One region of the Streptomyces sp. NPDC018026 genome, then DNA from elsewhere that is predicted to be linked to it. Evidence: riboswitches for the same ligand, from Rfam matches in the RefSeq annotation. Region 1 holds a riboswitch; each other region holds the start of a gene.
What was found. A riboswitch is a leader RNA that binds a small molecule or an ion and turns the genes downstream of it on or off. The one in region 1 is predicted to bind cyclic di-AMP.

Region 1 (7,634 bases):
GGCGGACAGGCGAGGGTACGGCGCGAAGAAGCGGTAGTACTTCGACTCGTCGGAAACCTGCTCGTAGAAGCTGACCAGGCGCTCGGCGTCGTCAACGGTGATGGGGCGGACGCGCGCGGTACCGCCGTCGCGCAGCACCACGTCGGCTTCCCAGTGGGCGGGGTACTCGTGCCGGTCCGACGAGGTCTGCATGGGCCCCAGAGTACGGCTCGCGTACGACAACGGCGCGGGGCAGTCTGTGGGGGACGGATGTCCGGACCGAGGCCGCGGTCCGGGACCCGTACGGGGCGGCCCACGTGGTCGTCCCGGCTTGCTTCACGATGTGGGAAACTGGTCTAGACAAGACTGGTCTAGACAACTTCAACGCCTCTGAACACCTGAAGGGCAGCATCACATGGCTGAGCGCCGCGTCAACGTCGGCTGGGCCGAGGGTCTCCACGCCCGCCCCGCCTCCATCTTCGTCCGAGCCGCCACGGCCACAGGCGTCCCGGTGACGATCGCCAAGGCCGACGGGTCCCCCGTCAACGCGGCCTCCATGCTGGCCGTCCTCGGCCTCGGCGCCCAGGGGGGCGAGGAGATCGTCCTCGCCTCCGACGCCGAGGGCGCCGAGGCGGCTCTGGACCGGCTGGCGAAGCTGGTCGCCGAGGGGCTCGAGGAGCTTCCCGAGACCGTCTGAGGGACAGGACAGCAGCACCGAAAGGCCCGCCGGGACCACCGGACGGGCCTTTCGCCTTTACGCTCCCGCTTCCGCTTCCGCCCATTAGGGACGGCAGAAATAGTCGGCCGGAATTCCCCCGCTTTTGTATACGGAACCTGTGTTACCGGAGCGGGCTCGCGGTGTTTACGGAATGTTGCGTATTCCTCACACGCTCCGTCGCCGCGCCGCCGGAGGCGAATCGGAGCCGGTGCCCGGATGCCGACCGCTCGATGTGCCGCGTCATGAGCGCCCGCGCGCGTTCGCCGTCGCCCCGGGCCACGGCATCGGTGATCGCCGCGTACTCCGCCCAGTACTCCACCGGTCCGGCCGGTGCCTCCACGACGTACATCCAGGCGATCTTCTGGCGGAGCTGGGTCAGCAGCGCGGTCAGGGAGGGGCTGTCCGCCGCCCGGGCGAGGGTCTCGTGGAACCAGTCCCCCAGGGAGCGCAACTCGTCGGCGGTGCCCCGCCCGGCCCGTTCCCGCCCCAGCCTGACCAGGCCGCGCAGCACCTTGAGGTGGGCGTCGGTGCGCCGTCGCGCGGCCCGGGAGGCACCGAGCGGCTCCAGGAGCGCGCGGGTCTCCAGCAGGTCCGCGGCCTCCCGCTCGGACGGTTCCGCGACGCACGCGCCCGCGTGCCGCCGGGTCACCACGAAGCCCTCCGCCTCCAGCGTGCGCAGAGCCTCGCGGACGGGGACGCGGGAGACGCCGTAGCGGCGGGCCAGGATTTCCTCGGTGAGCCGGCTCCCGCGTCCGTGGACGCCGGCCACGATGTCGTCCCGAATCGCCGTGCACACCGAATGCGCCGGAATACGCATGACCGACCTCCGCCTTGATCCCCTGAAACGTCGACGATGGACGCGCTTTCAGCGACTCTAGGCCAATCAGGCCGGGATGGAATACAAAAAGCCCCGACTCGGGAAGCCGGGGGCTTTTTGCCAGACGTTCTCTCCGTCAGACGTTGTCTCCGTCAGACGTTCTCTCTCCTCAGACGTTCACGCCGTGGGAGCGGAGATAGGCGACGGGGTCCATGTCCGAGCCGTACTCGGGACTCGTACGGGCCTCGAAGTGCAGGTGCGGTCCGGTGACGTTGCCGGTGGCCCCCGAGACGCCGATCTGCTGGCCGGGCTCGACCGACTGGCCGACCGAGACGCCGATCGACGACAGGTGCCCGTACTGCGTGTACGTGCCGTCGTGCATCCGGATCACGACCTGGTTGCCGTACGCCCCGCCCCAGCCGGCCTCGACGACGGTGCCGACGCCGACGGAGTGCACGGACGTGCCGCTGGAGGCGTGGAAGTCGATGCCGGTGTGGCTGCCCGAGGACCACAGGGAGCTGCCGGCCTGGTAGGCGGTGGAGACGTACGAGGCGGTGATCGGCGCGACGAAGGTGTTGAGGCGCTCGCGCTCCGCCTCCCGCGCGGCGCGCTCCTTGGCCTCGCGCGCCTCCTTGGCCGCCTCGGCCGCCCGCTCGCGGGCCGCCTCCTGGGCCGCCTCGCGGGCGGCGGCGTCCGCGGCCGCCTGCTGCTGGGCGAGGGCCTGGGCGTCGATCTCGTCGGCTATGGAGTCGCCGATGGTGACGACCGGGGTGAGCCCGGTCTGTTCCGCCTCGGGCTCGGCGGCGAGCGCCGGAGCCGCGAGGGTGCCGACCACGCCGGTGGTGGCGAGGGCCGCGACTCCCGCCGCGCGGGCGGTGGTGCGGTGCACCCGGCCGGTACGGCGGTGCTTCCCGGTGGCGCGCGTGAACGCCATGTAGAGGCTTGTCCTTTCCTTCCCTCTCGCCTACCGGGTTAGCTGACGGGTTCGGAGGTGGAAGGTCTCCTACGGACCCCCTCGCGTGCGCGCGGGCGTCCGATTCACCCCAGGGACTGCGATGGGTCCCCGGCTCCCCTGGCTCGCGCCGTACGGGGACTCGGCGATGGCTGCCCGGTGCCGCGGACGCGGCGCACTGCCTGACGAACAGCCCGGACGACGCTAAACGCGGCTGCGTTCAATCCTCAAACGCAACAGGCTTTTTGTAGCGCACGCCACAGGGCAGACGGGCAACCACTCCCCCAATCCGGACAAACGGCGGCCCTGGTGACACACCGGTCACCAGGGCCGCCGCGCGCGTGCCGCTACTCGGCCGCCACCACGGTGACTTCGCCGATGCCGAGGGCCTCGACGGGCTCCCTGATCTGCGCCGCGTCGCCGACGAGGACCGTCACGAGACGGTCCACCGGGAAGGCGTTCACGACCGCCGCGGTGGCCTCCACGGTGCCCGTGGCGGCCAGTTGGCGGTAGAGCGTGGCCTGGAAGTCGTCGGGCAGGTGCTGCTCGACCTGGTCGGCCAGCGTGCTCGCCACGGCCGCCGCCGTCTCGTACTTCAGCGGCGCCACGCCCACCAGGTTCTGCACGGCCACGTCGCGTTCGGCGTCGGTGAGCCCCTCCGCGGCCAGCTTGCGCAGCACCGTCCACAGGTCCTCCAGGGCGGGACCGGTGTTGGGGGTGTCGACGGATCCGCTGATGGCGAGCATCGCGGCGCCGGTGCCGTCCGGCGCGGAGCGCAGGACCTGGCCGAACGCCCGCACACCGTAGGTGTAGCCCTTCTCCTCGCGCAGGACGCGGTCCAGGCGCGAGGTGAGGGTGCCGCCCAGGCAGTAGGTGCCGAGCACCTGCGCGGGCCACACCCGGTCGTGCCGGTCGGCGCCGGTGCGGCCGATCAGCAGCTGCGTCTGGACGGCGCCGGGACGGTCCACGATGACGACCCGGCCCCGGTCGTCGGCGGTCACCGGGGGCACGGGGCGCGGCTCGGCCGCCGAGCCGGTCCACGCGCCCAGGGTGTCGCCGAGCAGCACGTCCAGGTCGACGCCGGTGAGGTCGCCGACGACCACCGCGGTGGCCGTGGCGGGGCGGACGTGCCGCTCGTAGAAGGCGCGTACGGCCGCCGAGTCGATGGCCTCGACCGTCTCCTCGGTGCCCTGGCGCGGGCGCGACATGCGCACGTCGGCCGGGAACAGCTCCTTGGAGAGTTCCTTGGCGGCGCGCCGGGAGGGGTTGGCCAGCTCGTGCGGGATCTCGTCGAGCCGGTTGCGCACCAGCCGTTCGACCTCGCCGTCGGCGAAGGCGGGCGCCCTGAGGGCGTCGGCGAGCAGGCCGAGTGCCTTGGCGAGGCGCGAGGCGGGCACCTCCAGGCTCAGCCGGACGCCGGGGTGGTCGGCGTGCGCGTCCAGGGTGGCGCCGCAGCGCTCCAGCTCGGCGGCGAAGTCCTCGGCGGAGTGCTTGTCGGTGCCCTCGGAGAAGGCGCGCGCCATGATGGTGGCGACGCCGTCGAGGCCGGCCGGCTCGGCGTCCAGGGGGGCGTCGAGGAGCACCTCGACGGCGACGACCTGCTGGCCGGGGCGGTGGCAGCGCAGCACGGTGAGGCCGTTGTCGAGGCTGCCGCGCTCGGGCGCGGGGAACGCCCAGGGCTTGGGCTCGCCGGCCTGCGGCTGGGCGTGGAATTCCATGGTGGCGAGCTCGGTCACTTGGCCGCCTCCTCGTTCTCGTCGGTGGCGTCGGTCACGGAGACGGTGGTCTCGTCGGCGTCGGTCTCGTCGGCGGGGGCGGTGGGCTCGTAGACGAGCACCGCGCGGTTGTCGGGGCGCAGGCGGGCCTTGGCGACCTCCTGGACCTCCTCCGCGGTCACCTCGAGGACCCGCTGCACGGCGGTGAGGGCGAGCTGCGGGTCGCCGAACAGGACGGCGTACCGGCACAGTTCGTCGGCGCGGCCGGCGACCGTGCCCAGGCGGTCCAGCCACTCGCGCTCCAGCTGGGCCTGGGCGCGCTCCATCTCCTCGGCCGTGGGGCCCTCCTCGGCGAACCGGGCCAGCTCCTCGTCGATGGCGGTCTCGATGACCGGCACCTCGACGTCGCCGGACGTCTTCACGTCCAGCCAGCCCAGGGAGGGCGCCCCGGCGAGCCGGAGCAGGCCGAACCCGGCGGCGACGGCGGTGCGGTCGCGGCGGACGAGCCGGTTGTACAGGCGGGACGACTCGCCGCCGCCCAGGACGGTCAGGGCCAGGTCGGCCGCGTCGCACGCGCGCGTGCCGTCCTCCGGCAGTCGGTAGGCCGCCATCAGGGCGCGGGCCGGGACCTCCTCCTCGACGACCTCCCGCAGTTCCCCGCCCATGACGTCGGGCAGCGCGCCGTCCCGGGGCGGCTGCTTGCCGTCGTGGGAGGCGATGGAGCCGAAGTACTTCTCGATCCACGCGAGGGTCTGCTCGGGGTCGATGTCGCCGACGACCGAGAGCACCGCGTTGTTCGGCGCGTAGTAGGTGCGGAAGAACGCGCGCGCGTCCTCCAGGGTCGCCGCGTCCAGGTCGGCCATCGAGCCGATCGGCGTGTGGTGGTAGGGGTGGCCCTCCGGGTAGGCGAGGGCGGTCAGCTTCTCGAAGGCGGTGCCGTAGGGGACGTTGTCGTAGCGCTGGCGGCGTTCGTTCTTGACGACGTCCCGCTGGTTCTCCATCGACTCGTCGTCCAGGGCGGCGAGCAGGGAGCCCATGCGGTCGGCCTCCAGCCAGAGGGCGAGCTCCAGCTGGTGGGCGGGCATGGTCTCGAAGTAGTTGGTCCGCTCGAAGCTGGTGGTGCCGTTGAGCGAGCCGCCGGCGCCCTGCACCAGCTCGAAGTGGCCGTTGCCCTTGACCTGGGCGGAGCCCTGGAACATGAGGTGCTCGAAAAGGTGAGCCAGGCCGGTGCGCCCCTTGACCTCGTGGCGCGAGCCGACGTCGTACCAGAGGCACACCGCCGCGACCGGGGTCAGGTGGTCCTCGGAGAGCACCACGCGCAGGCCGTTGGCCAGGCGGTGCTCGGTCGCTGTCAGGCCGCCGGAGCCTGCCTGGGCTGTGGCCGTGTGACCCATGGGCATGTACGTCCCTTCGATCGCGAGATCCTGGTGGAGTCACTGGGTGAACCACCGGGTGGAATCCATGGGCGGAACTGCGGAATTCCGCCGGTCCTGCCACTGTATGCAAGCGTGCGGGCGGCCGGTGGAGTTCCCGGGCCCCGTACGCCGAGAGCGAGAACGCGGTTGACGGGCCGCCGGAGACGGCTGCGCGGACGGCACCCCGGGACGAGGGCGTACGCTGCGGGCAGCGCCGGGCCGGCAGCCCGTGACGGGTCCTGGTCGGTCGCTGTCAGTGCCGCAGTCCACAATGGACGGCGTCAGATCACCGTTCACGCTTCAGCAAGGAGCCGGCAGCGATGGCCCGCCGTAGTACGAAGACCCCGCCGCCCGACGACTCGTACGAGGAGAAGATCCTCGACATCGACGTCGTCGACGAGATGCAGGGCTCCTTCCTCGAGTACGCGTACTCGGTCATCTACTCCCGTGCGCTGCCGGACGCCCGCGACGGCCTCAAGCCGGTGCACCGGCGCATCGTCTACCAGATGAACGAGATGGGCCTGCGGCCCGAGCGCAGCTACGTGAAGTGCGCCCGCGTCGTCGGCGAGGTCATGGGCAAGCTGCATCCGCACGGCGACGCGTCGATCTACGACGCCCTGGTCCGCATGGCCCAGTCGTTCTCGATGCGCGTGCCCCTGGTGGACGGCCACGGCAACTTCGGCTCGCTGGGCAACGACGACCCGCCGGCCGCCATGCGGTACACCGAGTGCCGGATGGCCGAGGCCGCCGGCCTGATGACGGAGTCCATCGACGAGGACACCGTCGACTTCGCCCCGAACTACGACGGCCAGGAGCAGGAGCCGGCGGCCCTGCCCGCCGCCTTCCCGAACCTGCTGGTCAACGGCGCTTCGGGCATCGCGGTCGGCATGGCCACGAACATGCCGCCGCACAATCTGCGCGAGGTGATCGCGGCGGCCCGGCATCTGATCCGGTACCCGAACGCCGACCTGGACGCGCTGATGAAGCACGTGCCGGGCCCCGACCTGCCCACCGGCGGCCGCATCGTCGGCCTGCCCGGCATCCGGGACGCGTACGAGACGGGCCGCGGCACCTTCAAGATCCGTGCGACGGTGTCCGTGGAGACGGTGACGGCGCGCCGCAAGGGTCTCGTCGTCACCGAGCTGCCCTTCGCGGTCGGCCCGGAGAAGGTCATCTCGAAGATCAAGGACCTGGTCGGCGCGAAGAAGATCCAGGGCATCGCGGACGTCAAGGACCTCACCGACCGCGCCCACGGACTGCGCCTGGTCATCGAGATCAAGAACGGCTTCGTGCCGGAGGCGGTCCTGGAGCAGCTCTACAAGCTGACGGCCATGGAGGAGTCCTTCGGCATCAACAACGTCGCCCTGGTCGACGGCCAGCCCCTCACCCTGGGCCTCAAGGAGCTGCTGGAGGTCTATCTCGACCACCGCTTCACGGTCGTCAGGCGCCGCAGCGAGTTCCGCCGCAGCAAGAAGCGCGACCGGCTGCACCTGGTGGAGGGCCTGCTCACCGCCCTGGTCGACATCGACGAGGTCATCCGCCTCATCCGCTCCAGCGAGAACTCCGCACAGGCCAAGCAGCGCCTGATGGAGCGGTTCTCGCTGAGCGACGTCCAGACGCAGTACATCCTGGACACCCCGCTGCGCCGGCTCACCAAGTTCGACCGCATCGAGCTGGAGTCCGAGAAGGACCGGCTGAACGCGGAGATCGAGGAGCTGACCCGGATCCTCGACTCGGACGCGGAGCTGCGCAAGCTGGTCTCGGCCGAACTGGCGGCGGTGGCGAAGAAGTTCGGCACCGACCGGCGTACGACGCTGCTGGAGTCGAGCGGTGCCCCGGTCGCCGCCGTGCCGCTCCAGGTGGCGGACGACCCGTGCCGGGTACTGCTGTCGTCGACGGGGCTGCTGGCCCGCACGGCGAACGACGAGCCTCTCGTCACGGAGGCCGGGGCCAAGCGCGTCAAGCACGACCTGATCGTCTCGGCGGTACCGGCCACCGCGCGCGGCGAGGTGGGCGTGGTGACGTCCGGCGGGCGGCT
Region 2 (7,634 bases), on a different contig from region 1:
GATACCGGTGCGCGAGCTGAGCGGCGCCCAGATCCAGGAGTACGAGCCCGAGGTGCGGGGCCTGGCCGCCATACACGTCGGCACCACCGGGATCTGCGACTACGGCGCCGTGGCCCGGCAGCTCGCCCGGGCGTCCGGGGCGGAGATCCGCTACGGCGCCGAGGTGCACCGCGTCGACCGGCGCCCCGGCCTGGGCGTCGCCGTCCGCACCCGCACCGGGGACGTGCTCCGGGCCCGGGCCCTGGTCAACTGCGGCGGGCTGCACTGCGACCGGATCGCCCGGCTGACCGGGGACGACCCGGGCATGCGGATCGTCCCGTTCCGGGGCGAGTACTACGAGCTGGCGCGGCCGGAGCTGGTGCGGGGACTGGTGTATCCGGTGCCGGACCCGGCCTTCCCGTTCCTCGGCGTGCATCTGACCCGGGGGATCGACGGCGGCGTCCACGTCGGGCCGAACGCGGTGCCGGCGCTGGCCCGCGAGGGATACGGCTGGGGCGTGGTGCGCCCCCGCGAGCTGGGCGCGACCCTGGCCTGGCCGGGCTCGTGGCGGATGGCCCGGCGGCACTGGAGGTACGGGGCGGGCGAACTGCGGCGGTCGCTGTCCGGGAGCGCCTTCACCGCCGCGGTCCGCAGGCTGCTTCCGGCGGTGACGCAGGACGACCTGGTCGCGGCGCCCGCCGGGGTCCGGGCGCAGGCGGTGCTCGCGGACGGCACGCTGGTGGACGACTTCCTGATCAAGGAGGGCGCCCACGCGGTGCACGTCCTGAACGCGCCGTCCCCCGCGGCGACCGCGTCCCTGCCCATCGGCCGGGAGGTGGCCCGCAGAGCGCTGTCGATGCTGACGACCTAGGGACCACCCGGCACCCACCGGGCCGACTAGCCGCGCCCGGGGGCGCTGCTCCCCTGGTACGAGCCGAGGCCCTCGATCAGGGCGACGAGGGCCGGGTCCCCCGCGAAGCGCTCGGCGTGGATCTGCCGGATGCGGTCGGCGGTGGCCGGGTCCTCGTCGTCGGTCAGGTCGTGGGAGACCATGTGCCGCACCAGCGGCAGCCCGATCTCGTCGACCCGCCGGTGCAGCGGGGCGTGCATGTACGCCCGGTAGCCCTCGATGTCCTCGACGGCGAACATCGCTCCGAAGTCGAAGTCGCCGCCCACGTCCCGCCCGACCGTCCAGTACACGACGGCGTCGATCTCGCGGCCCATCCTGCGGAGCATCTCAAGGGCTTCCTCGACCTTGTCCCGGGGCGCGTCGGGGCGCATGGCAAGGCGGATCTGGTGGTGAATCACGGTGTCTCTCCCCACGGGTACGACTGTCGCTACACTCAATCGCTGACGTTATAGACTCTAACTATCTCTACAAGCAGTCGCAACCACGTGCGCGGTCTAAAATCGACGCATTGTGTCTGACTCCCACCACACCTCCGATGCCGCGTCCGCCTCCCTGCGGCACGTCCGCGCCAAGGGCGAGCCCCGCTTCCCCGACGGCCCGAAGGCCGATCCCGCCGGGTCGCACTTCGAGCGGCGGATCCGCAGCTTCCAGCCCCGGCGGAGCCGGGTGACCGCCGGGCAGGCGGACGCGCTGCAACGGCTGTGGCCCCTGTGGGGGCTGGACATCGACGGACAGCGGGTCGTCGACCTCGCCGAATTCTTCGGCAACGCCCGCCCCGTCGTCCTGGAGGTCGGCTTCGGCATGGGCGAGGCCACCGCCCGGATGGCGGCCGCAGAGCCGGACACCAACATCCTCGCCGCCGACGTCCACACCCCCGGCCAGGGCAACCTGCTCGGCCTCGCGGAGCGACAGGGGCTGTCCAACGTCCGGGTGGCCAACGGCGACGCGATCATCCTGCTGCGCGAGATGCTCGCCCCCGACTCCCTCGCCGGGCTGCGCGTCTACTTCCCCGACCCGTGGCCGAAGAAGCGGCACCACAAGCGCCGGCTGATCCAGCCGGAGTTCCTGACGCTGGCCGCGACCCGGCTCGCCCCGGGGGCCGTGGTGCACTGCGCCACCGACTGGGAGCCGTACGCCGAGCGGATGCTCGACGTGCTGACCGCGCACCCCAACTTCGAGAACACCGTGCCCGGCGGCGGATTCGCGCCGCGTCCCGAGCACCGGCCGCTGACCCGTTTCGAGGGCCAGGGACTGGACAAGGGACATGTGGTGAACGACCTGCTCTTCCGTCGCGTACAGCACAAGGAGCCGCCCCCCACCGGTTAGGGTCCTGCCGTGGCCACCTGTCCCCCGTATCCGACCCATGTGCACCGGCATACGCACTGGTGGCAGCGGGCCTGGGTCCGTTACGGCGCGCTGATCACCCTGCTCGCGCTGTCCGGCCTGGTGATCCTGGCCCTGGTACGCGAACAGACCGGCACACAGGGGTTCCTGGTGGGGCTGGGCCTGGCGGTGCTGCCGGTGCCGCTGCTGACAGCCGCCTTCCGCTGGCTGGACCGGGTGGACCCCGGCCCCTGGCGGAACCTGCTCTTCTGCTTCGCCTGGGGGGCCTGCGCGGCGGCGCTGATAGCGATCGTCGCCAACAGCTTCGCGACCCGCTGGATAGCCACCGCGACCGCCGACCCGGCGAGCGCGGACACCCTGGGCGCCACGGTCATAGCGCCGGTCGTCGAGGAGTCGGCCAAGGCCGCCGCCGTCCTCCTGGTCTTCCTCTTCCGCCGACGGGACTTCACCGGCATCGTCGACGGGGTGGTCGTCGCCGGGGTCACTGCGACCGGCTTCGCCTTCACCGAGAACATCCTCTACCTGGGCACCGCCTTCGGCACCGACCAGCTCACCGGTGACAGCGGCATCGCCTCCGTCACCGCGGCGACCTTCTTCGTGCGGGTCGTGATGTCGCCGTTCGCGCACCCGCTGTTCACCGTGCTCACCGGCATCGGCTTCGGCGTCGCCGCGCTCTCGACCGGCCGGCACCACCTGCGCCGGGCGCTGCTCCCGCTGGCCGGGCTGCTGCTCGCGATGGGCATGCACGCCCTGTGGAACGGCTCGGCCGCGTTCGGCGAGTACGGCTTCTTCGCGGTGTACGCGGCGTTCATGGTGCCGTCCTTCGGCCTGCTGACCTGGCTGGTGATCTGGACCCGGCAGCGCGAACTGGGCACCGTGCGGGCCGAGCTGCCCGCGTACGTCATGGCCGGATGGCTCACCCCCGCGGAGCCGTACGCGCTCGGCTCGATGCGGGCCCGCCGCATCGCCAGGCAGTACGCCCGCAGGCACGCCGGGAAGGAAGGGGCGCGGGCGGTGGCGCGGTACGAGGCCTGCGCGACCTCGGTGGCGTTCCTGCGGCAGCGGGGCCGCCGGGGCAGGGCGGGCGCCGACTTCGCCGTACGGGAGCGGGCACTGCTGGACGTCCTGTGGCACCTGCGGGACCTCGCCCGCCCGGCCCTGGACCACGCGGCCCGCGCCACCGCCCCACCGCCGGTGCCGATACCGATGCCGCCGTGGGCGTATCCGTACGGCGGCACGCACGGCACACACGGCGCGTACGGCGCGTACGGCCCCCGCACCGCACCCGGTCCTTACGCTGCGCAGGCCCCCTACGCCACACAGGCCCCGCACAACCCGTACCTGCCGCCGTACCACCCGTACGGACCTACGCCCGGCCCGCACCGGCCGTAGATCCGCGACGCGACGCGCCGCGCCCGCTCAGGCGGACGCCCGGGTCAGCCTCCCCACCTCGTCCTCCGTCAGGCTCAGTTCGGCCACGCCCAGCAGCGCCGGGAGCTGCTCCACCGTGCGCGCGGAGGCGATCGGCGCCGCCACCGTCGGCCGGGCGGCCAGCCAGGCGAGGGCGACGGTGGCGACGGGAGCGTCGTGGGCCGCGGCGATCTCGTCCAGGGCGGCCAGCACCCGGCGGCCCCGCTCGGTCTCCAGGTGCTTGGCCGCACCGCCCGCCCGCGGGCTGTCCACCTCCGTGCCGGGCCGGTACTTGCCGGTGAGGAAACCGGACGCGAGGGCGTAGTACGGCACGGCGGCGAGACCGGCCTGCTCGGCGAGGTCGCGCAGTTCGCCCTCGTACGTGTCGCGGGAGACCAGGTTGTAGTGCGGCTGGAGGGCGACGTACCGGGCGAGGCCCTCGCGGTCGGAGAACTCCAGGGACGCCGCGAGCCGCTCGGCGGAGATGTTGGAGGCGGCGATGTGCCGCACCTTTCCGGCCTTCACCAGCGCGTCGAGCGCGCCGACGATCTCCTCGACCGGCACCTCGGGCTTGTCGAAGTGGGTGTAGTACAGGTCGATGTGATCGGTGCCCAGGCGGCGCAGCGAGGCGTCGGCCGCGGCCCTGATGTTCGCGGCGGACAGGCCCGGGTACTCGGGGTGCTGGCTGACCTTGGTGGCGAGGACGACGTCGTCACGGTTGCCGCGGGCCGCGAACCACTGGCCGAGGACGGTCTCGGACTCGCCGCCGCTGTTGCCGTCGACCCAGGCGGAGTAGGAGTCGGCGGTGTCGACGAAGTTGCCGCCGGCCGCCGTGTAGGCGTCCAGGACGGCGAAGGACCGGTCCCGGTCGGCGGTCCAGCCGAAGACGTTGCCGCCGAGGGCGAGGGGGAAGACCGCCAGGTCGGAGGAGCCGAGCTTGCGCAGAGAAGTCATGTAGGGACTCAACGACCGCGCCGGAGCGGGCGATTCTGGCAGGCGGGCAAAATTTCCCGCGAACCGGCAGCCCTGACGTCGGGGGGTCGCCGTCAGGACCGCCGGGGTTCAGCGGGGTGCGTCGGGGGCGGGGCGGATCAGGGGGTGAGCCCCTTGCTCTGCAGCCAGGCCATCGGGTCGATGCCGCTGCCGCCGTCGGTGTGGACCTCGAGGTGGAGGTGGGCGCCGGTGACGTTGCCGGTGGCGCCGACGCGGCCGATGACGTCACCGGTGGTGACCTGCTGGCCGACGCTGACGTTGATGGAGGACTGGTGCGCGTACCAGAGCTCGGTGCCGTCGTCGAGGGTGAGCACGGTCTTGTAGCCGTACGACCCGTCCCAGCCGGCCGACGTGATGGTGCCGCTGTGCACCGCCTTGAGCAGCGTGCCCGTGGGGGCGGCGAAGTCGAGGCCGGTGTGGTGGCCGGAGGCCCAGAGGGAGCCGGCCTGGTTGAACGTGGAGGAGATCGTGTACGAGGAGGTCGGCAGCGTGAACTGCTTGGCCAGCTTCGCGAGCCGCTCGGCCTCGGCCTTCTTCGCGGCCTCCTCCTCCGCCTTCTTCTTGGCGGCGGCGGCCTTCTCCTCGGCCTCCTTCTCCGCCTTGGCGGCGGCTTCCGCGGCCTTCTTCTCGGCCGCGGCGGCGGCTTCTTCGGCGGCCTTGGTCTCGACCTGCGCCTGCTGCTGCTCGGCCTGCGCCATGATCCGGGCCCGCAGCGACTCGCCGGCGCCGGTGGTGTCGGCGCCCTCCGCGCTGTCGGCGGCGACGGCCTGGGTGATGCCGCTGAGCGGGGTGGCGGAACCCTCGGGCTCCGGCGCCTCGTCGTCGCTCCCGGGCATGAGCGAGCCGACGTTCGGCAGGTCCGGCATGGAGATGGACACCGGGGGCTTGCCGGTCTGCGCGCTGGCCATGCCGCCCGCTCCGACGGCGGCTATGACACCGACGCCGAGGACGGTGGAGCTGCGGGCGAGTCCGCCGCGCTGCTTGGCCACGCGGTGCCGGCCGCGTACGGGGCGGATGGATTCCGCGGTGGGATTCCACTCCTCCCAGGGGCCCTCTTCGGTGCGGTAGCCGTCGTAGCCGAAGGTGTCGGTGCCGTGCCCACTGGGCGCGGACGGGGCCTCGGGGGCAGGCCGGTTGGACGCCACGTGGGCGTACTCCTTTCCTTCCTTTCGCCTACCGGGTTAGCTGACGGGTTCGGAGCAGGAAGGTCTCCTACGGGTGTCTGCCGACCGTTTTCCACGGCGGCATACGCCCGATTCACCCCAATGTGGTGGTTCCCCGGTTCCCTTGCGGGATTCGGCGCGTGCGCACGGAGCCGCCTTCTGTGACGGCTGGGACGACCGCGCTGCGTTATCGAACGTTAATAGACGCGAGGCTCCGATTCCAAGCCGTTCCTCTTGATCATTACCGAATACGGCCGGGACGTACGCCTCACGACCGGTGAAAACCGGGCGAGTTGACCCGGCCTCGGTATTCCCTCTCGCGCCAGTTTCTTCTGACGGTGTATCAGTTGTTATGCGGAGGGGGGTCGCGCTGTCACGGCTCGTGACAATGATCATGATCACCGCGCCGGGGGCGCCGGACGGCGAGCAGTGCCATGTCGTCCGCCATGCCGCCCCCGGAGTGCCGGCGCACGTCCTCGGCGAGGGTGGCGAGCAGGGTCGCCGGATGCGGGAAGACGCGGCCGGTCAGCCGCGCCTGCGGATCGTAGAACTCGCCCTTCGCGTCCCGGGCTTCGGTCAGCCCGTCGGTGTAGAGCAGCAGTGTGGCCCCGCCGGGGAAGGGGGCCTCCTCCGCCCGGTCGGGCCACACTCCCAGCTCGCCCATGCCGAGCGGCAGCGCCGACTCGTGGGCGGGCAGCGGGCCGAGGGTGCCGTCGGCGTAGAGCAGCAGGGGCGGCGGATGGCCGCGGTTGACGATGCGGACGGTGCCGCCGCCGTGCGGGAGTTCGGCGAGGACGGCGGTGGTGAAGCCCTCGAAGGCGTCCAGTCCGTCGCGTCGGGTGCCCTCGCGCGCCAGCGCCCGCTCCAGGCGCTGTGCCACCGCCTCCAGCGTCGCCTCCTGCTCGGCCGCCTCCCGGAACGCGCCGATCACGACGGCGACGGCGGCCACCGCACCCATGCCCTTGCCGCGCACGTCCCCGACGATGAGCCGGACGCCGCGGGCGCTGTCCTGCACCGCGTACAGGTCGCCGCCGATGAAGGCGTCGGCCTGCGCGGCCTCGTAGCAGACGGCGATCTCGAAGCCCGCGATCCGCTCGGCGGGTTCGGGCAGGACGGCGCGCTGGGCGGCCTCGGCGATCTCACGGACGGAGACGAGGCGCTCGCTGCTGCGGCGGACCATGCCGTTCACGAGGACGGCGAGTACGGCGACCGTGGCGATGGTGATCAGCTCGGTGAGGGAGTCGACGTAGTGGATGACGCCCTTGCCGAGCTGCAGCCCGATGACCGCGGCGACCACGGCGACGCCGGTGAGCGCCGTGCCGCGCCGCGAGTAGAGCGGGGCGGCGATCAGGGGCGCGGCCGTGTAGAGGGGTCCGGCGGTGAAGTATCTCGGGGTGAAGATGTCGTACAGGATGGCGACGACGATCAGCAGCACGGGGAGCGCGTGCACGAAGGCCCGCCCGTACCCGGTCCGCCGGACTGGCGGTGGCCCGGAGGGCGGCACGGGCAGCGCCTCGTCGCCGAGCCCGAGACCCGGGTCGGGCACGGGATCGCCGGGGAGCCGGCCACCGGCTCTGGCGGCCGCTCCCTCGTCGTCCACGTCACCTGGCCGCACCACTCGTCTCCCGCCGCCCCGCGCGTCCGCGCCGCTTGCCGTCCCGCACTCCAGGGTTCCGGGGGCGGGGACGGGCGGCGAGCGGTGAGGGGCCGACCGGATGACACGGGGCACCTGCGGAAACGCACCGAGGGCCGGAACCCTTTCGGATTCCGGCCCTCGGCCTTCAGTAGCGGGGACAGGATTTGAACCTGCGACCTCTGGGTTATGAGCCCAGCGA
Region 3 (7,634 bases), on a different contig from region 1:
GGCTCCAGCAGTACGGCGTCGCCCCCGACCGCCTCGACGACAACCTCTCCGTCCAGATCGAGGCCCAGAAGCTCGCCCAGAGCCTCGGCACCGACACCAGCCGGCCCGAGTTCTGGCAGGCCCTGTCCGAGGCCTCCAAGAAGCTCGACGTCGACCTCAACCCGCGCTACGGCGCCTGGGACGTCCAGAAGAGCAGCCGCGTCGACACGGGGACACCCTGGCTGCGGGAGATCACGGCGGCAGGCTCCCAACAGCCGGCGTAGCGCCCCTGACCAGCGGCGATACGGCCCCCTGTGGACAACTCGGGGGGCCGTCGGCGGGGTGCGTTAGGTTCGAGGAGTGAACGCAACCACCGCCGGCCCGACCGCCCCCGACCAGGGCCGCATCGTCCTGCTCACCACCAGCCACCGCGTCGCCCCCGGCCTGCTGTCCTGGCCCGCCTGGCAGGCCCTGCGCACCGCCGACCGCGTCCTGTGCGCCGACGGAGCCCACCCCCAGCTGCCCTATCTGCGCGAGGCGGGCATACGGGTCGACGAGGCCGCCCCGACCGCCGAGGAACTGGTGGACGCGTGCACCGGCGGCCGCACCGCGGTGGTCGTCGCGACCGGCGAGGGCGACCCCGCGCTCACCGACGGCCTGGCCCGCCTCGCCGGCTCCGGCCGCGTCCGGATGCCCGACCTCGAACTGCTCCCCGCCTCCTACGACCTCCCGGGCGCCCGCCTCCTCGACCTCGTCCAGGTCATGGACCGCATCCGCCTCGAATGCCCCTGGTCCTCGCAGCGCACCCACAAGGGCCTGGCCAAGTACGCCATCGAGGAGGCGTACGAACTCGTCGAGGCCATCGAGGACGGCGACCGCGACGAACTGCGGGAGGAGCTGGGCGACGTGCTCCTCCAGGTCGTCTTCCACGCCCGCATCGCCGAGGAGGACCCGGACGCCCCGTTCTCCGTGGACGACGTGGCCGGCACCATCGTCGACAAGCTCGTCCACCGCCACCCGCACGTCTTCGGCGACGAGACGGCCGACACCCCCGAGGAGGTCCGCGCCCACTGGCTGCGCACCAAGGCCGCCGAGAAGCAGCGCACCTCGGTCACCGAGGGCGTCCCCCTCGGCCAGCCCGGCCTGGCCCTCGCCGCCAAGCTCCACTCCCGCGTCCGCACCGCGGGCCTCGACGTCCCGCTGCCGGCCGGCGAGGGCATCGGCTACGACCTGCTCGCCCTCGCCGCCCGCGCCGAGTCCGAGGGCACCGACCCCGAGGCCGCCCTGAGAGCGGCGGCCCGCACCTACCGGGACGCGATCCGGGCGGTCGAGGGATGACCGGCAGCCCTTCCGCCCCGGTCCCCGAGCTGTTCAGCTGGGAGTTCGCGAGCGACCCGTACCCCGCCTACGCCTGGCTGCGCGAGCACGCCCCCGTGCACCGCACCCGGCTGCCCAGCGGAGTGGAGGCGTGGCTGGTCACCCGGTACGCCGACGCGAAGCAGGCGCTCGCCGACCCGCGGCTGTCCAAGAACCCGGCGCACCATGCCGAGCCCGCGCACGCCAAGGGCAAGACCGGCATTCCGGGGGAGCGGAAGGCCGAGCTGATGACCCATCTGCTCAACATCGACCCGCCCGACCACACCAGGCTGCGACGGCTGGTCAGCAAGGCCTTCACCCCTCGCCGCGTGGCCGAGTTCGCGCCCCGGGTGCAGGAGCTGGCCGACGGCCTCATCGACCGGTTCGCGGACTCCGGCTCCGCCGACCTGATCCACGAGTTCGCCTTCCCACTGCCCATCTACGCCATCTGCGACCTGCTCGGCGTCCCTCGCGAGGACCAGGACGACTTCCGGGACTGGGCGGGCATGATGATCCGTCACCAGGGCGGCCCGCGGGGCGGCGTCGCCCGGTCGGTGAAGAAGATGCGCGGCTACCTCGCCGACCTCATCCACCGCAAGCGTGCCGCCCTGCCGTCCGAGCCCGCCCCCGGCGAGGACCTCATCTCCGGTCTGATCCGCGCCTCCGACCACGGCGAGCACCTCACCGAGAACGAGGCCGCGGCCATGGCCTTCATCCTGCTCTTCGCAGGGTTCGAAACCACCGTCAACCTGGTCGGCAACGGCACGTACGCGCTGCTCACCCACCCCGGGCAGCGGGAGCGGCTGCAGACCTCGCTGGCCGCCGGCGAGCGCGGCCTGCTGGAGACCGGCGTCGAGGAACTCCTGCGCTACGACGGCCCGGTGGAGCTGGCCACCTGGCGCTTCGCCACCCGGCCGCTGACCATCGGCGGACAGGACGTCGCGGCCGGCGACCCGGTCCTCGTCGTCCTGGCCGCCGCCGACCGGGACCCGGAGCGGTTCACCGACCCGGACACCCTGGACCTCTCACGCCGCGACAGCCAGCACCTCGGGTACGGCCACGGCATCCACTACTGCCTCGGCGCCCCGCTCGCCCGGCTGGAGGGGCAGACCGCGCTGGCCACGCTGCTGACCCGGCTGCCGGACCTCCGCCTCGCCGCGGACCCGGCCGAACTCCGGTGGCGCGGCGGCCTCATCATGCGAGGTCTGCGCACCTTGCCCGTCTCGTTCACACCGCCCGCGTCACCGGTGGGCAACGGTCCGTCGCCGACGCAAAAGTGACACGCGCTCAACTCTGTGATCTTCACGTGATCTGCGCGGCATGAACTTGTGACAAGCGATGATCTCCCTATACGTTCACGGATCAGCGTGGTGTCGAGCGTCAACCGCCGCGCGGTCCCCGTCGTCTCGTGAAAGGTCGTCGCATGCTCTCCGGGAACGGTCGTCACCGCCGCCCCCGCCAGGCACCCGCACTGGTCGTCGCCGCCGGAGTGACCGGCTCCGCCATCGCGATCCCGCTGCTCGGTGCCACCGGTGCCCACGCGGCCGGCTCGGCGAACTGGGACCAGGTCGCCGAGTGCGAGACCGGCGGCGCCTGGAGCCAGAACAGCGGCAACGGGTACTACGGCGGCCTGCAGCTGTCCCAGGAGGCCTGGGAGCAGTACGGCGGCCTGGACTACGCCCCCAGCGCCGACCAGGCCAGTCGCTCCCAGCAGATAGGAATCGCCGAGAAGATGCACGCGGACCAGGGCATCGCCGCCTGGCCGACCTGTGGTCTGCTCGCCGGTCTGGGCAATGGCCCCGGTGTCACGGACGGTGGCTCCGGCTCGGCCGGTGACGGGGCGTCGGAAGGTTCGGACGCCTCGGGGGAGCAGGGCACCACCAAGTCGTCCGAATCGCCCGCGCCCACCGAATCGCCCGAGACATCCGAGTCGTCGGAGTCGTCCGACTCGACCGGCTCGTCCGAGACGTCGGAGTCGACGTCCGGTGCGTCCTCTTCGTCCCCTTCGCCCTCTTCTTCGGCTTCCTCGTCGCCTGACGCCCCGTCCGACGGTTCCGGCGGCGCTTCGGGCGACTCGTCCGACGGTGCGGATCAATCCACCAAGCCGGACACTTCAACCGAATCCGACCCCTCCGCCAGTGCCGAACCGCAGGGCACCGAGGGCTCGTCCGGCTCCGGCAAGCACCGCGGCGGCAGCGCGGACGAGGATGCGGCGGGGGAGGGCCGTACGGACCCGGCGACGGGCCGGCACGCCTCGCGCGACGGTGACGAGCGAGAGGCCGGGGACGGGCGTTACGTCGTCCGCACCGGCGACACTCTCTGGGGCATCGCCGACTCCCTTGACGTCGACGGCGGGTGGTACGCGCTCTACGCCGGCAACGAGACCGTCGTCGGCGCCGACCCCGACCACATCCTGCCCGGTCAGACGCTCACGGTCACGGGCGAATCGGGCGAAAAGTAGGGGGAGTTCGCGTCACGGTTAGAGACCGTATGTCCCTTTTGGATCTCGTGAGAGATAGGTCTCAGAAGCCGTGATCGTCTTTGAAAATCCGCGGAGCGCGTGTCTACGGTCATGACCGCTCGCCACCGCGGGCCCCGACAGCCGCAACGCCGAATCCTGCCAGCGGCCGTACGGGAACAGTCGTCGCGTCAAGCGCCGCAGGCAGGAGCGGGGGACCCAAGGTAAGTGCCGCACCGGGCAGTTGAGCCGGAGCGGCTAGGGGTGAAGCCGAGTTCCGCGAGGAACCCGGCCGGGCAACTCAACCGGCCCGAACCCGACAGCTCACCTCGCAGGCGTCGGTGAGGGGATCAACCATGCTGTTTTCCGGCAAGGGCAAGCACCGTCGTCCGTCCAAGGCCACCCGTGTCATCGCCGTCGCCGGTGTCACCGGTGCCGCCGTCGCCGCCCCGCTGATGGCGGCCGGCAACGCCTCCGCCGCCACCGCGTCCGAGTGGGACGCCGTCGCCCAGTGCGAGTCCGGCGGCAACTGGTCCATCAACACCGGCAACGGCTACTACGGCGGTCTGCAGTTCTCCGCCTCCACCTGGGCCGCCTACGGCGGTACGCAGTACGCCTCCAGCGCCGACCAGGCGAGCAAGTCTCAGCAGATCGAGATAGCCGAGAAGGTCCTCGCGGGCCAGGGCAAGGGTGCCTGGCCGGTCTGCGGCACCGGCCTGTCGGGCGCCGCGTACACCGGTGGCGGTTCGCAGGACAGCGGCTCCGGCAGCTCCGAGAGCTCGCAGAGCCAGAGCAGCGGCTCCACCGCCGAGCGCTCCACCGAGCAGAAGGCCTCCCGCTCCTCCGAGCGCCCGGCCGCCGAGCCGAAGGCCGAGAAGCCCGCCAAGAAGACCGTCACCACCCCGACCGGCAAGAAGGTCGAGAAGGGCGACGGCGAGTACAAGGTCGTCAAGGGCGACACCCTCAGCTCGATCGCCGAGGAGCACGACGTCAAGGGCGGCTGGGCGAAGCTGTTCAAGCTGAACGACGACATCGTCGAAGACGCCGACCTGATCTACCCGGGCCAGCAGCTGCACCTGAAGTAAGCGGCGGCGGCCCCGCGACTCCCGCCCCGGTGCGTGTTCCCCCGTACGCACCGGGGCGGGACTTTCATGTTCCGCCTTTGTTCCGTTCGGAAACAATTTACTCTCGGTTCTGTCCAGCGGGTGGGCGATCGGCTGGCCGATCGTCCGGAGCCGGTTAGGCTCGGTCCCGCAGAGCCGTCGCGGTCCCTCGGGACCGCGGCAGACCGTAGCGTCACAGTGAAGCGTCACATTGAAGAAGGAGATGCTCGTGCCGTCCATCGACGTCGTCGTAGCCCGGGAAATCCTGGACTCCCGAGGCAACCCCACGGTCGAGGTCGAGGTCGGCCTCGACGACGGCAGCACGGGTCGTGCCGCCGTTCCGTCCGGCGCCTCCACCGGTGCCTTCGAGGCCATCGAACTGCGTGACGGCGACCCGAGCCGTTACCTCGGCAAGGGCGTCGAGAAGGCCGTGCTGGCCGTCATCGAGCAGATCGGCCCGGAGCTGGTCGGCTACGACGCCACCGAGCAGCGCCTGATCGACCAGGCCATGTTCGACCTGGACGCCACCGACAACAAGGGCTCGCTCGGCGCCAACGCCATCCTCGGCGTCTCCCTCGCCGTCGCCCACGCCGCCTCCGAGGCCAGCGACCTGCCGCTGTTCCGCTACCTGGGCGGCCCCAACGCGCACCTGCTGCCGGTGCCGATGATGAACATCCTGAACGGCGGCTCGCACGCCGACTCCAACGTGGACATCCAGGAGTTCATGATCGCCCCGATCGGCGCGGAGTCCTTCTCCGAGGCCCTGCGCTGGGGCGCCGAGGTCTACCACACCCTCAAGAAGGTCCTGAAGAACAAGGGCCTGGCCACCGGCCTCGGCGACGAGGGCGGCTTCGCCCCGAACCTCGGCTCCAACCGCGAGGCCCTCGACCTCATCCTCGAGGCGATCAAGGAGGCCGGCTACACCCCCGGCGAGCAGATCGCCCTCGCGCTCGACGTGGCCGCGTCCGAGTTCTACAAGGACGGCGCCTACAGCTTCGAGGGCAAGACGCGCTCCGCCGCCGAGATGACCGAGTACTACGCCGAGCTGGTCGAGGCGTACCCGCTGGTCTCCATCGAGGACCCGCTGTTCGAGGACGACTGGGACGGCTGGAACACCATCACCGCCAAGCTCGGTGACAAGGTCCAGCTGGTCGGCGACGACCTGTTCGTCACCAACCCGGAGCGCCTGGCCCGCGGCATCGAGGAGAACTCGGCCAACGCCCTGCTCGTCAAGGTCAACCAGATCGGTTCGCTGACCGAGACCCTGGACGCCGTCGAGCTGGCCCAGCGCAACGGCTTCAAGTGCATGATGTCCCACCGCTCCGGCGAGACCGAGGACGTCACCATCGCCGACCTGGCCGTCGCCACCAACTGCGGCCAGATCAAGACCGGCGCCCCGGCCCGCTCCGAGCGCGTCGCCAAGTACAACCAGCTGCTGCGCATCGAGGAGATCCTCGACGACGCCGCGGTGTACGCCGGCCGCAGCGCCTTCCCGCGGTTCAAGGGCTGAGCGCCACCCGGTAAGGCCCCGTAAGAGGCAGCGTCGTACGTACGTCCCCGTATCCGGTCCCGTACCGTGTGCGGGGACGTACGCGCGTGCACGGGAGGCGGAGACCAGATGGCCGTGAAGGACCGGGACCGTTTCTCCACCGCGACCAGGATCCGGATCATCGGGGAACAGACCGCGGCCCGGGTCTACCGCTCGCAGACCAGGCGCCAGGCCCGGCGCTCCCGGCTGACCGGCCGGGCCGCGCTGCTCGCGATGGTGCTCTGCTCGCTCGTCGTGGCGCTCGCCTACCCGATACGGCAGTACGTCGCCCAGCGCGCCGAGATCGCCGATCTCCAGCGGGAGCAGCGGGAGACCCGGCAGCGGGTCGAGGACCTGCGCGACCTGAAGGCCCGCTGGCAGGACGACGCCTACGCCGAGCAGCAGGTCCGGCTGCGGCTGCACTACGTGATGCCGGGGGAGACGGGGTTCGTCGTCGTCGACCCGGAGGCGGCGGAGCAGACCCGGGCCCGGGCCGGCGCCGCCGACCGTCCCTGGTACCGGAACGTGTGGGACGGGGTCGACAAGGCCGACGCCGTCGCCCACCGGCAGTGACTCCAACAGGAAGACCAGCAGAAGACAGTCATGCAGACTCCCCCGCCGACCACCCCGCGCACCGAGCCGACCGACGCGGACGTGGCGGCCTTCAAGCAGCAGCTCGGACGTCCGCCGCGCGGACTGCGGGCCATCGCGCACCGCTGCCCGTGCGGACAGCCCGACGTGGTGGAGACGGCACCGCGGCTGCCCGACGGCACGCCCTTCCCCACGCTGTACTACCTGACGTGTCCGAAGGCGGCCTCCGCCATCGGCACGCTGGAGGCGAACGGCGTGATGAAGGAGATGACCGAGCGGCTGGGCACCGACCCGGAGCTGGCCGCCGCCTACCGCGCCGCGCACGAGGACTACATCCGGCGCCGCGACGAGATCGAGGAGCTGACCGGCTTCCCGAGCGCGGGCGGCATGCCGGACCGGGTGAAGTGCCTGCACGTGCTGGTCGCCCACTCGCTGGCCGCCGGTCCGGGCGTCAACCCGCTGGGCGACGAGGCGATCGCGATGCTGCCCGAGTGGTGGCGCAAGGGCCCCTGCGTGACGCCCGCCGACCCGGCCGACGAGACCCGCCGGGCCGGCGAGTCCGGCCGGACCGGCCAGGAGGGCGTCCAGTGACCCGTGTCGCCGCCGTCGACTGCGGCAC
Region 4 (7,634 bases), on a different contig from region 1:
GGAGGTGGTCTTGCCGGAGCCGTTGGGCCCGAGGAAGCCGAAGACACTGCCCGCCGGGACGGTCAGGTCCAGACCGTCGACGGCGAGTTGTCCGCCGCGGTAGCGCTTGGTGAGCGCGCGGGTGGCGATGACGGCGTCATCCGCGATCTCCTGGTCCGGGCGCTCCGGCTCCGTGGCGGACGCTTCGGCCATCGGCTCCCTCTTCTCGTCCTCTTCGCCGTACGGGTGGTGATGCCGCGCGGGTCCTACTTCGCGGCGTCGGCCGCCTTCACCAGCGCGTCCTTGGTGACCGCACCGGCGTAGACCTTGCCGTCGTCCGTGATCAGGGCGTTGACCAGACGGGTCTTGAAGACCGTGCCCGAGCCGAAGTCGCCCTTGACCTGGTCGCCGAAGGAGCCCAGGAAGCCGCCGAGGCCGGCGAGGTCACTGCCCGGGGAGCCCGTGGGCAGACCGCCCTGGGCGCCGGTGTCGAAGGTGGCGATCGAGTTCCAGCCCTCGCCGATGACCTTGAGGCCGTCCATCCCCTTGGCGAGGTCGCCCTCGGTCCCGCGCCCGTGCTCCGGGGCCTTGGCCCGCTCGCCGGCCTCGTCGGCCTCGGTGACCTTGGCCCCCTCGGGCGGCGTGAAGTCGAACGTCGACGCGTCCGGCTTGGCGAAGCTGACCTTGGTGAAGCCCACGTCCACGACGGCGGCGCCGCCGCTCGCCGGGGTCAGGGTGAACTTCAGCGGTGTCCCGGTCTCGGCGTCCACGGCCACGGTGATCGCACCGACCGTCGAGCCGTCCTGCTTGGGCTCGACGACCAGGCGGTAGGCGTCCCGGCCGGCCACCTGCGCGGTGCCGCCGACGGTCACGGACGTGGTGTCGTCCACCGCCTTGAGCGCCTGGTCGGCGAAGTCCTTCGGGGTGGCCGGCACGTCCTTGCCCGGCACGCCCTTCTCCGGCCGCTCGGCGCGGTCGGCGGCGGTGGAGTGGTAGACCTCGTTGGACCGGCTGTCGTAGCCCCAGACGTCCTTGCCGTTGTGGATCAGGCTGTACTCGGCGGCGTTCTCCAGCAGGGACAGCTTCTGCCGGTCCGGGCCGTCGGCCGCGACGCGCAGCGTGTGGCTGCCGGACACCAGCTCGGTGAGCTTGGCCGAGGGGTCGGCGGCGGAGCCCTCGTCGTCCCCGCCGGAACCCGGACCTCCGGACATTCCGGACATCAGGCCGCTCTCCAGCCCGCCGAGGTCCGGCAGACCCAGGTCGGTGTTGATGCGCACCGTGCCGGACAGCTGCTGGACGTCCGACTTGGCGATCTTCTCGATGAGCTGCTCCGCCGTGACCTTCGGCAGGTCGGGGTCGCCGGAGTCGGCGAGCGCGGGGACGAGCCCGATCGTCGCGGCCGCCACTCCCATCACCGCGACCGGGACGACGTACCGCGCGGCCTTGCGCCGTCCGGCCCGCAGCTCCTCGCCCTCCCCGGCGGTCGTGTTGTCGTCGGAATCGATCGGTGCCATGTGTGCCCTACCTCCGTCGTCGGCGGCGGCTGTCTCACGACCTCGCACTCGTTCACCCGTGAGCCGCCATTCTCACCCGAATCGGTGAGGATTGGTGTTTTTCCGTGGTGTCCATCTGACCAAATCCCCGGCGCACAGGCGTCAGACCGCGGGCTCAACTCCGCCTACTCCTGCGGGATGACACTCAGGGGTACCGGCTCCCCCGCCCCGTAGGGGCCGGCGGGGACCACGAGGCGGCGACGGACCGCGGGCGGCGGTCCGGCGGCGGTCAGCCGGCCCGGTGGACCACGGCGTCGCACAGCTCCACCAGCGCGGCCTTCGCGTCGCACTCCCGCAGCGGGGCCAGCGCCGCCCGGGCCTCCTCCGCGTACCGGACGGTGTCCCGGCGGGCCTGCTCCAGCGCGGGGTGGGCGCGCAGCAGGCGCAGCGCCTCGGCGTGCCGCGCGTCGTCGCTCAGGTCGGAGTCGAGCAGCTCGCACAGCGCGATGTCCTCGGCGAGACCCAGCCGGGCCGCCCGCTCGCGCAGCCGCAGTACGGGCAGGGTGGGGATGCCCTCGCGCAGGTCCGTGCCGGGCGTCTTGCCGGACTCGTCGGAGTCGGAGGCGATGTCCAGGACGTCGTCCGCGAGCTGGAAGGCGACGCCGAGCCGCTCGCCGTACTGGGTGAGGACGTCCACCACCGTCTCGTCGGCGCCGGACATCATCGCGCCGAACCGGCACGAGACCGCCACCAGGGAGCCCGTCTTGCCGCCCAGCACGTCCAGGTAGTGGTCGACCGGGTCGCGGCCGTCCTGCGGGCCGGCCGTCTCCAGGATCTGACCGGTGACCAGCCGTTCGAAGGCGAGGGCCTGGACCCGGACCGCCTCGGGGCCGAGGTCGGCGAGGATCTGGGAGGCGCGGGCGAACAGGAAGTCACCGGTGAGGACCGCGACCGAGTTGTCCCAGCGGGTGTTCGCACTGGGCACCCCGCGCCGCACGGCGGCCTCGTCCATCACGTCGTCGTGGTAGAGCGTGGCGAGGTGGGTCAGCTCCACGACCACGGCCGAGGGCACGATCCCGGGGGCGTAGGGGTCTCCGAACTGGGCCGAGAGCATCACCAGCAGCGGCCGGAACCGTTTCCCGCCGGCCCGCACCAGGTGCTGGGCGGCCTCCGTGATGAACGGCACCTCGCTTTTGGTTGCCTCAAGCAACCCTTCCTCGACAGCAACCAATCCGGCCTGGACATCGGCTTCCAGAGCCTGGTCCCGCACGCTCAGCCCGAACGGCCCGACGACGGTCACGAGGGGTCTCCTGTCTGCTGGTGTCTACTGGCGATTACCTGGTTTGTCGATAGGTCGCTGCCACCACTCAAGTCAGCGTATCCGGTCACGTTTCGATCACCGCTAGCGCCCACCGTTACAGGCTGGTCGGTATCGGATCATGAACGGTATGTTTTTGATCAGGTGATATGAGCAGATTTTGATTGATATCGCCAGAGGGGACGAGCCGGAGCCGGAGGGCGAACGGGCCGGAGCAGCCACCGAAGATCCCATCACTCCTCCCAACGGCCCGCACTTCGAGAACGTCACCCGATCGACACGCCCACCCCTCCCCCGCTGCCCGCGTCCTCCCGCTCGACACCCGAAGCCGTCCCCACCCGCGGCCGGTTGGCTCCCAGTTGGGGTTAATGCCCCATTTGCCGTGCTTGTTGAAGTCAGTGAGTTGGCTCACTCCGCGCAACCCACAGGCAACCCCGGCGGAACCTGTGCCCTCCCTTTGCCCCGCAAGCCAGTTGGGGATTGGCAGCAGCAAAGGATCAAGAGCCTCAAACGCCTCAGACCAAGGTCAACAGGCATGTTGGGTGATTCCTGCACTTGTTCCGGACATGTGCTCTCGCATACGTTCCCGGCCTGTCGGGTGGACGCCGAATCCTGCCACCGCCCGTCGCACAGTCATCCACCCAACAAACTCGCCGGCAGGAGCGGGGGACCCAGGTAAGTCGCCGCACCGGTCACCACCGGAGCGGCTCGGGGTGAAGCCGTACCCGTCAGGGCACGGCCGGGCACCTCCCCGCCCGAACCCGACAGCTCACCTCGTAGGCGTAAGGAGAGGGACACCGCATGTCTGCCAACGGTCAGAACCGACCCGCCCGCACCAGCCGCCTCGCCCGCAAGCTCGCCGTGGCCGGCACCGGTGCCGCGGTGCTCGCGCTGCCGCTCATCGGCGCCACCACCGCTTCCGCGGCCACCCCGGCCGCCGCCACGACCGCCACCACGGCGGCCACGGCCTACCCGGACAACCTCGACGGCTGGATCCGCGAGTCGCTCGACATCATGGCCCAGCACGGCATCCCCGGGACCTACGAGGGCATTCACCGCAACATCATGCGTGAGTCCTCCGGCAACCCGCTCGCCATCAACAACTGGGACATCAACGCCATCAACGGCACCCCGTCCAAGGGTCTGCTCCAGGTGATCGACCCGACCTTCCAGGCTTACCACGTCGAGGGCACCTCCTGGGACCCGTACGACCCGGTCGCCAACATCACCGCCGCCTGCAACTACGCGGCCGACCGCTACGGCTCGATGGACAACGTCTTCAGCGCCTACTGAGCCGTACACCGCCTGAACCTCGCCTAAGAGGTACCGAAGATCCGCTCGAGGACGACGGCCACGCCGTCGTCCTCGTTCGTCGTGGTGACCTCGTCGGCCACCGCCTTGAGTTCGGGGTGGGCGCCGGCCATGGCGACACCGTGGGCCGCCCACTGGAACATCGGGATGTCGTTGGGCATGTCCCCGAAGGCGATCGTCCGCCGCCGCTCCAGACCCAGGTGCTCGGCGGCCAGCGCCAGACCGGTGGCCTTGGTGATGCCGCAGGGCTGGAGCTCCACCGTGCCGGGCCCCGACATGGTGACCGTCGCGAGGGAGCCGACCACCGCGCGAGCCGTCGCCGCCAGTTCGTCGTCGGTCAGGTCGGGGTGGCGCAGCAGCACCTTGCTGATCGGCGTGGACCACAGCTGGGCACGCCGCTCGACACGCACCGCGGGCAGCGTCGGGTGGGGCATCAGGTAGCCCGGCTCGATGAGCGTCAGCCCGTCGACGCCGTCCTGGTCCACGGCCGCGTGCACCTGGCCCACCTCGGCCTCGATCTTGCCGAGCGCGGTCTCGGCCAGCTCCCGGTCCAGGGTGACCGACCACAGCATCCGGTGCGCGCCGGCGTCGTACACCTGCGCGCCCTGTCCGCACACCGCGAGCCCCGTGCAGCCGAGCCGGTCGAGCAGGGAGCGCACCCGGGGTGCCGGCCGCCCCGTCACCACCAGGTGCCGCGCACCGGCCCCGGCGACCCGCGCCAGCGCGGCCAGCGACCGGTCGGAGACGGTGTCGTCGCCTCGGAGCAGCGTGCCGTCCAGGTCGGTGGCGACGAGTGAATACGCGGTGCGGTCCATGATCAGAGAATACGGACACCGCACCCGTCCGACTCACCCGTGACCGCTTCCGAACGAGGGCGTAGCGAGTGCGCTCGAACCCGCACGGCGTTGCAAGACGACGCCCGATGATGTCCGATGATGTCCGAAACCTGACACATCATCGGCTAAAGCCGATTCAAGGCCTGTGCACCGGGTTGGCAGCGGCAGGGCACACCACCTGCCCTCCGGGCGCTCCCGGCGGCGTCTTCCGTCTCCGAACCCGGACCGGGCGCCGCCGCCTTCGGCGGTACTGCCCAAGAGCGGCACGTCACCCGTAACGTGTGGCCGACCGCGTGTGTCACGTGACGCACCCCGATCACGTGACACAACGGCACACACGGCGCGCACGGCGCACATGGCGAGCACGAAAGCGAGGCAGCACCCGATGCCCCCCTTCGATGTCCCCGAGGGCGACCCCTTCGGCCCGCACAACCTTCCGTACGGCGTGTTCTCGATCCCCGGCTCGGCCGACCGGGCGGACCGGACGGTGGGTGTCCGGCTGGGCGACCACGTCCTCGACGCGGGGGCGGCGGCCCACGCGCTCGGCTCGCCGTACGCGGCCCTCCTCGCGCAGCCCACCCTCAACCCGCTGCTGGCGGCCGGGCGCACGACGTGGTCGGACGTGCGGCGCGCGCTGACGGCTTGGGTGACCGTCCCCTCCCACCGCGAGGCCCTGGAGCCCTTCTTCCACCCGCTGTCGTCGGTGACCCTGCACCTGCCCTTCGAGGTCGCCGACTACGTCGACTTCTACGCCTCCGAGAACCACGCCCGCAACGTCGGCCAGATCTTCCGCCCCGAGGCCGCCGACTCCCTCACCCCGAACTGGAAGCACCTCCCGATCGGCTACCACGGCCGCTCCGGCACGGTCGTCGTCTCGGGCACGGACGTCGTGCGCCCGTCGGGGCAGCGCAAGGCCCCGGCCGACGCCGCACCCGTCTTCGGCCCGTCCGTCCGGCTCGACATCGAGGCGGAGGTCGGCTTCGTGGTGGGCGTGCCGTCCGAACTGGGCAGTCCGGTCGCGCTCGGCGACTTCCGCGAGCACGTCTTCGGGCTCTGCCTGCTCAACGACTGGTCCGCGCGGGACGTCCAGGCCTGGGAGTACGTCCCCCTCGGTCCGTTCCTCGGCAAGTCCTTCACCACCTCGGTGGCGGCGTGGATCACTCCGCTGGACGCGCTGGAGGAGGCCCGGGTGGCGCCGCCCGAGCGCACGCACGAGCTGCTGCCCTACCTGGACGACACGGACACCGGCCAGGACGACCCCGGCGGCTACGACCTGCGGATCTCCGTCGCCGTCAACGGCCACGTCGTCTCCGAGCCGCCGTTCTCCACCATGTACTGGACGGCCGCCCAGCAGTTGGCCCACATGACGGTCAACGGAGCCTCGCTGCGCACCGGCGACCTCTACGGCTCGGGCACGGTGAGCGGGCCCACCGAGCGGGAGCGCGGGTCGCTGCTCGAACTGACCTGGAACGGCCGCGAGCCGCTGGAACTCCCCGACGGCAAGCGGACGTTCCTGGAGGACGGCGACGTGGTGACCCTGTCGGCCTGGGCCCCTGGACCGGACGGTGTCCGGGTGGGGCTGGGAGAGGTGACCGGGCGAGTGGTCGGCCGGGGGGCCGGGCAGGGCGGCGGGCAGGGCGGCGGGCAGGGGGGCGGGCAGGGGGGCGGGCAGGGCGCCTGACGGTACGCGCGACGCTGCGCCCGACGCCGTGGCCGACGTGGTGGCCGACGTGGTGGCCGACGTGGTGGCCGACGGAATGCGGGGCCGGTACGCCCAAGGACCCTGTGCCCAAAGCTCCTGCGCCCAAGGACCGTACGCCCAGGTTCCGGAATCGGTGTCCGCCGACACCTGACTCACACCGCCCGGCCCCGTCATACTGGCGTCGGGCGGTGTGCGCGCACGGCCCGGCGCAGCACCACCCCTGTACAGCCAGAGCCGCCCATCCTTCGACCAGGATCCGGAGCCAGTGGCATGACCGTCTGCCTGCTCCTGCTGTTCGTCGTCGCCGTGACCGCCGCGGTGCCGGTGCCCCGCGCGCTGACCCGTTCCGCGTGGCCGGAGCGGGATCCCGTGGTCGGGCTGTGGGTGTGGCAGTGCCTGGTCGCGACGGTGCTGCTGTGCTGCCTGACGGCACTCGCCCTCGGCGCCACCGCCGTCTTCGGGACCGTCCGCGCCCAGCTCTTCGCACCGGCGCCGCCCGCGGTGACCGCCGCGTACAACCTCTCGGCCGGCCCGGTCTGGGCGGCCGCCCTCACCCTGCTGCTGGCGGCCGGGGCCGCCTGGACGACCGCGATGCTGGCCCGCGAGCTGGTCGAGGCCCGCCGTCGGCGCGCCCGGTCCCGCGCCCACCTGCGCGAGCGCGCCCCCGACCTGCCCGCCGGACTCCCGGCCGCCCGTGGTCCGCTGCTGGTCCTGGAGGACGAGTACCCGGACGCCTGGTGGATGCCCGGCAGCCCGCCCCAGCTGATCGTCACCACCGGTGCCCTGCACCGCCTCACCGACCATCAGCTGGACGCCGTCCTCACCCACGAGCGCGGCCACGCCCGGGCCCGCCACGACTGGCTGCTGCACCTGTCGACCGCCCTGGCCACCGGTTTCCCGAGCGTGCCGCTCTTCGCCCACTTCTGCGACCAGACCCACCGGCTGGTCGAGCTCTCGGCCGACGACACCGCCTCCCGCCGCTGCGGCCACCTGAC

Region 2: it holds a riboswitch for cyclic di-AMP, as region 1 does, so the genes downstream of both, ACH4D3_RS26120 (M23 family metallopeptidase) here and ACH4D3_RS00495 (M23 family metallopeptidase) in region 1, are expected to answer to the same signal.
Region 3: it holds a riboswitch for cyclic di-AMP, as region 1 does, so the genes downstream of both, rpfA (resuscitation-promoting factor protein RpfA) here and ACH4D3_RS00495 (M23 family metallopeptidase) in region 1, are expected to answer to the same signal.
Region 4: it holds a riboswitch for cyclic di-AMP, as region 1 does, so the genes downstream of both, ACH4D3_RS15635 (transglycosylase SLT domain-containing protein) here and ACH4D3_RS00495 (M23 family metallopeptidase) in region 1, are expected to answer to the same signal.

The regions. Positions count from the first base shown of each region.
Region 1 covers NZ_JBIRFY010000001.1:112,374-120,007, reverse strand. The annotation lists gene ACH4D3_RS00510 (GNAT family N-acetyltransferase) at 1-192, opposite strand, end outside; gene ACH4D3_RS00505 (HPr family phosphocarrier protein) at 395-676, shown strand; gene ACH4D3_RS00500 (GntR family transcriptional regulator) at 819-1,514, opposite strand; gene ACH4D3_RS00495 (M23 family metallopeptidase) at 1,684-2,448, opposite strand; cyclic di-AMP (ydaO/yuaA leader) riboswitch at 2,461-2,624, opposite strand; gene ACH4D3_RS00490 (M16 family metallopeptidase) at 2,814-4,202, opposite strand; gene ACH4D3_RS00485 (M16 family metallopeptidase) at 4,199-5,581, opposite strand; gene ACH4D3_RS00480 (DNA topoisomerase (ATP-hydrolyzing) subunit A) at 5,917-7,634, shown strand, end outside.
Region 2 covers NZ_JBIRFY010000009.1:18,025-25,658, forward strand. The annotation lists gene lhgO (L-2-hydroxyglutarate oxidase) at 1-850, shown strand, start outside; gene ACH4D3_RS26100 (Dabb family protein) at 877-1,287, opposite strand; gene trmB (tRNA (guanosine(46)-N7)-methyltransferase TrmB) at 1,400-2,215, shown strand; gene ACH4D3_RS26110 (PrsW family intramembrane metalloprotease) at 2,225-3,625, shown strand; gene ACH4D3_RS26115 (aldo/keto reductase) at 3,653-4,597, opposite strand; gene ACH4D3_RS26120 (M23 family metallopeptidase) at 4,735-5,781, opposite strand; cyclic di-AMP (ydaO/yuaA leader) riboswitch at 5,793-5,948, opposite strand; gene ACH4D3_RS26125 (PP2C family protein-serine/threonine phosphatase) at 6,173-7,399, opposite strand; tRNA gene ACH4D3_RS26130 (tRNA-Met) at 7,585-7,634, opposite strand, start outside.
Region 3 covers NZ_JBIRFY010000012.1:92,861-100,494, reverse strand. The annotation lists gene ACH4D3_RS30635 (SurA N-terminal domain-containing protein) at 1-263, shown strand, start outside; gene ACH4D3_RS30630 (nucleoside triphosphate pyrophosphohydrolase) at 340-1,317, shown strand; gene ACH4D3_RS30625 (cytochrome P450) at 1,314-2,615, shown strand; gene ACH4D3_RS30620 (transglycosylase family protein) at 2,759-3,796, shown strand; cyclic di-AMP (ydaO/yuaA leader) riboswitch at 3,980-4,146, shown strand; gene rpfA (resuscitation-promoting factor protein RpfA) at 4,150-4,878, shown strand; gene eno (phosphopyruvate hydratase) at 5,126-6,406, shown strand; gene divIC (cell division protein DivIC) at 6,515-6,997, shown strand; gene ACH4D3_RS30600 (DUF501 domain-containing protein) at 7,028-7,606, shown strand; gene ACH4D3_RS30595 (exopolyphosphatase) at 7,603-7,634, shown strand, end outside.
Region 4 covers NZ_JBIRFY010000004.1:345,543-353,176, reverse strand. The annotation lists gene ACH4D3_RS15650 (ABC transporter ATP-binding protein) at 1-192, opposite strand, end outside; gene ACH4D3_RS15645 (outer membrane lipoprotein carrier protein LolA) at 246-1,493, opposite strand; gene ACH4D3_RS15640 (polyprenyl synthetase family protein) at 1,762-2,772, opposite strand; cyclic di-AMP (ydaO/yuaA leader) riboswitch at 3,384-3,587, shown strand; gene ACH4D3_RS15635 (transglycosylase SLT domain-containing protein) at 3,592-4,083, shown strand; gene ACH4D3_RS15630 (HAD family hydrolase) at 4,107-4,916, opposite strand; gene fahA (fumarylacetoacetase) at 5,323-6,618, shown strand; gene ACH4D3_RS15620 (M56 family metallopeptidase) at 6,910-7,634, shown strand, end outside.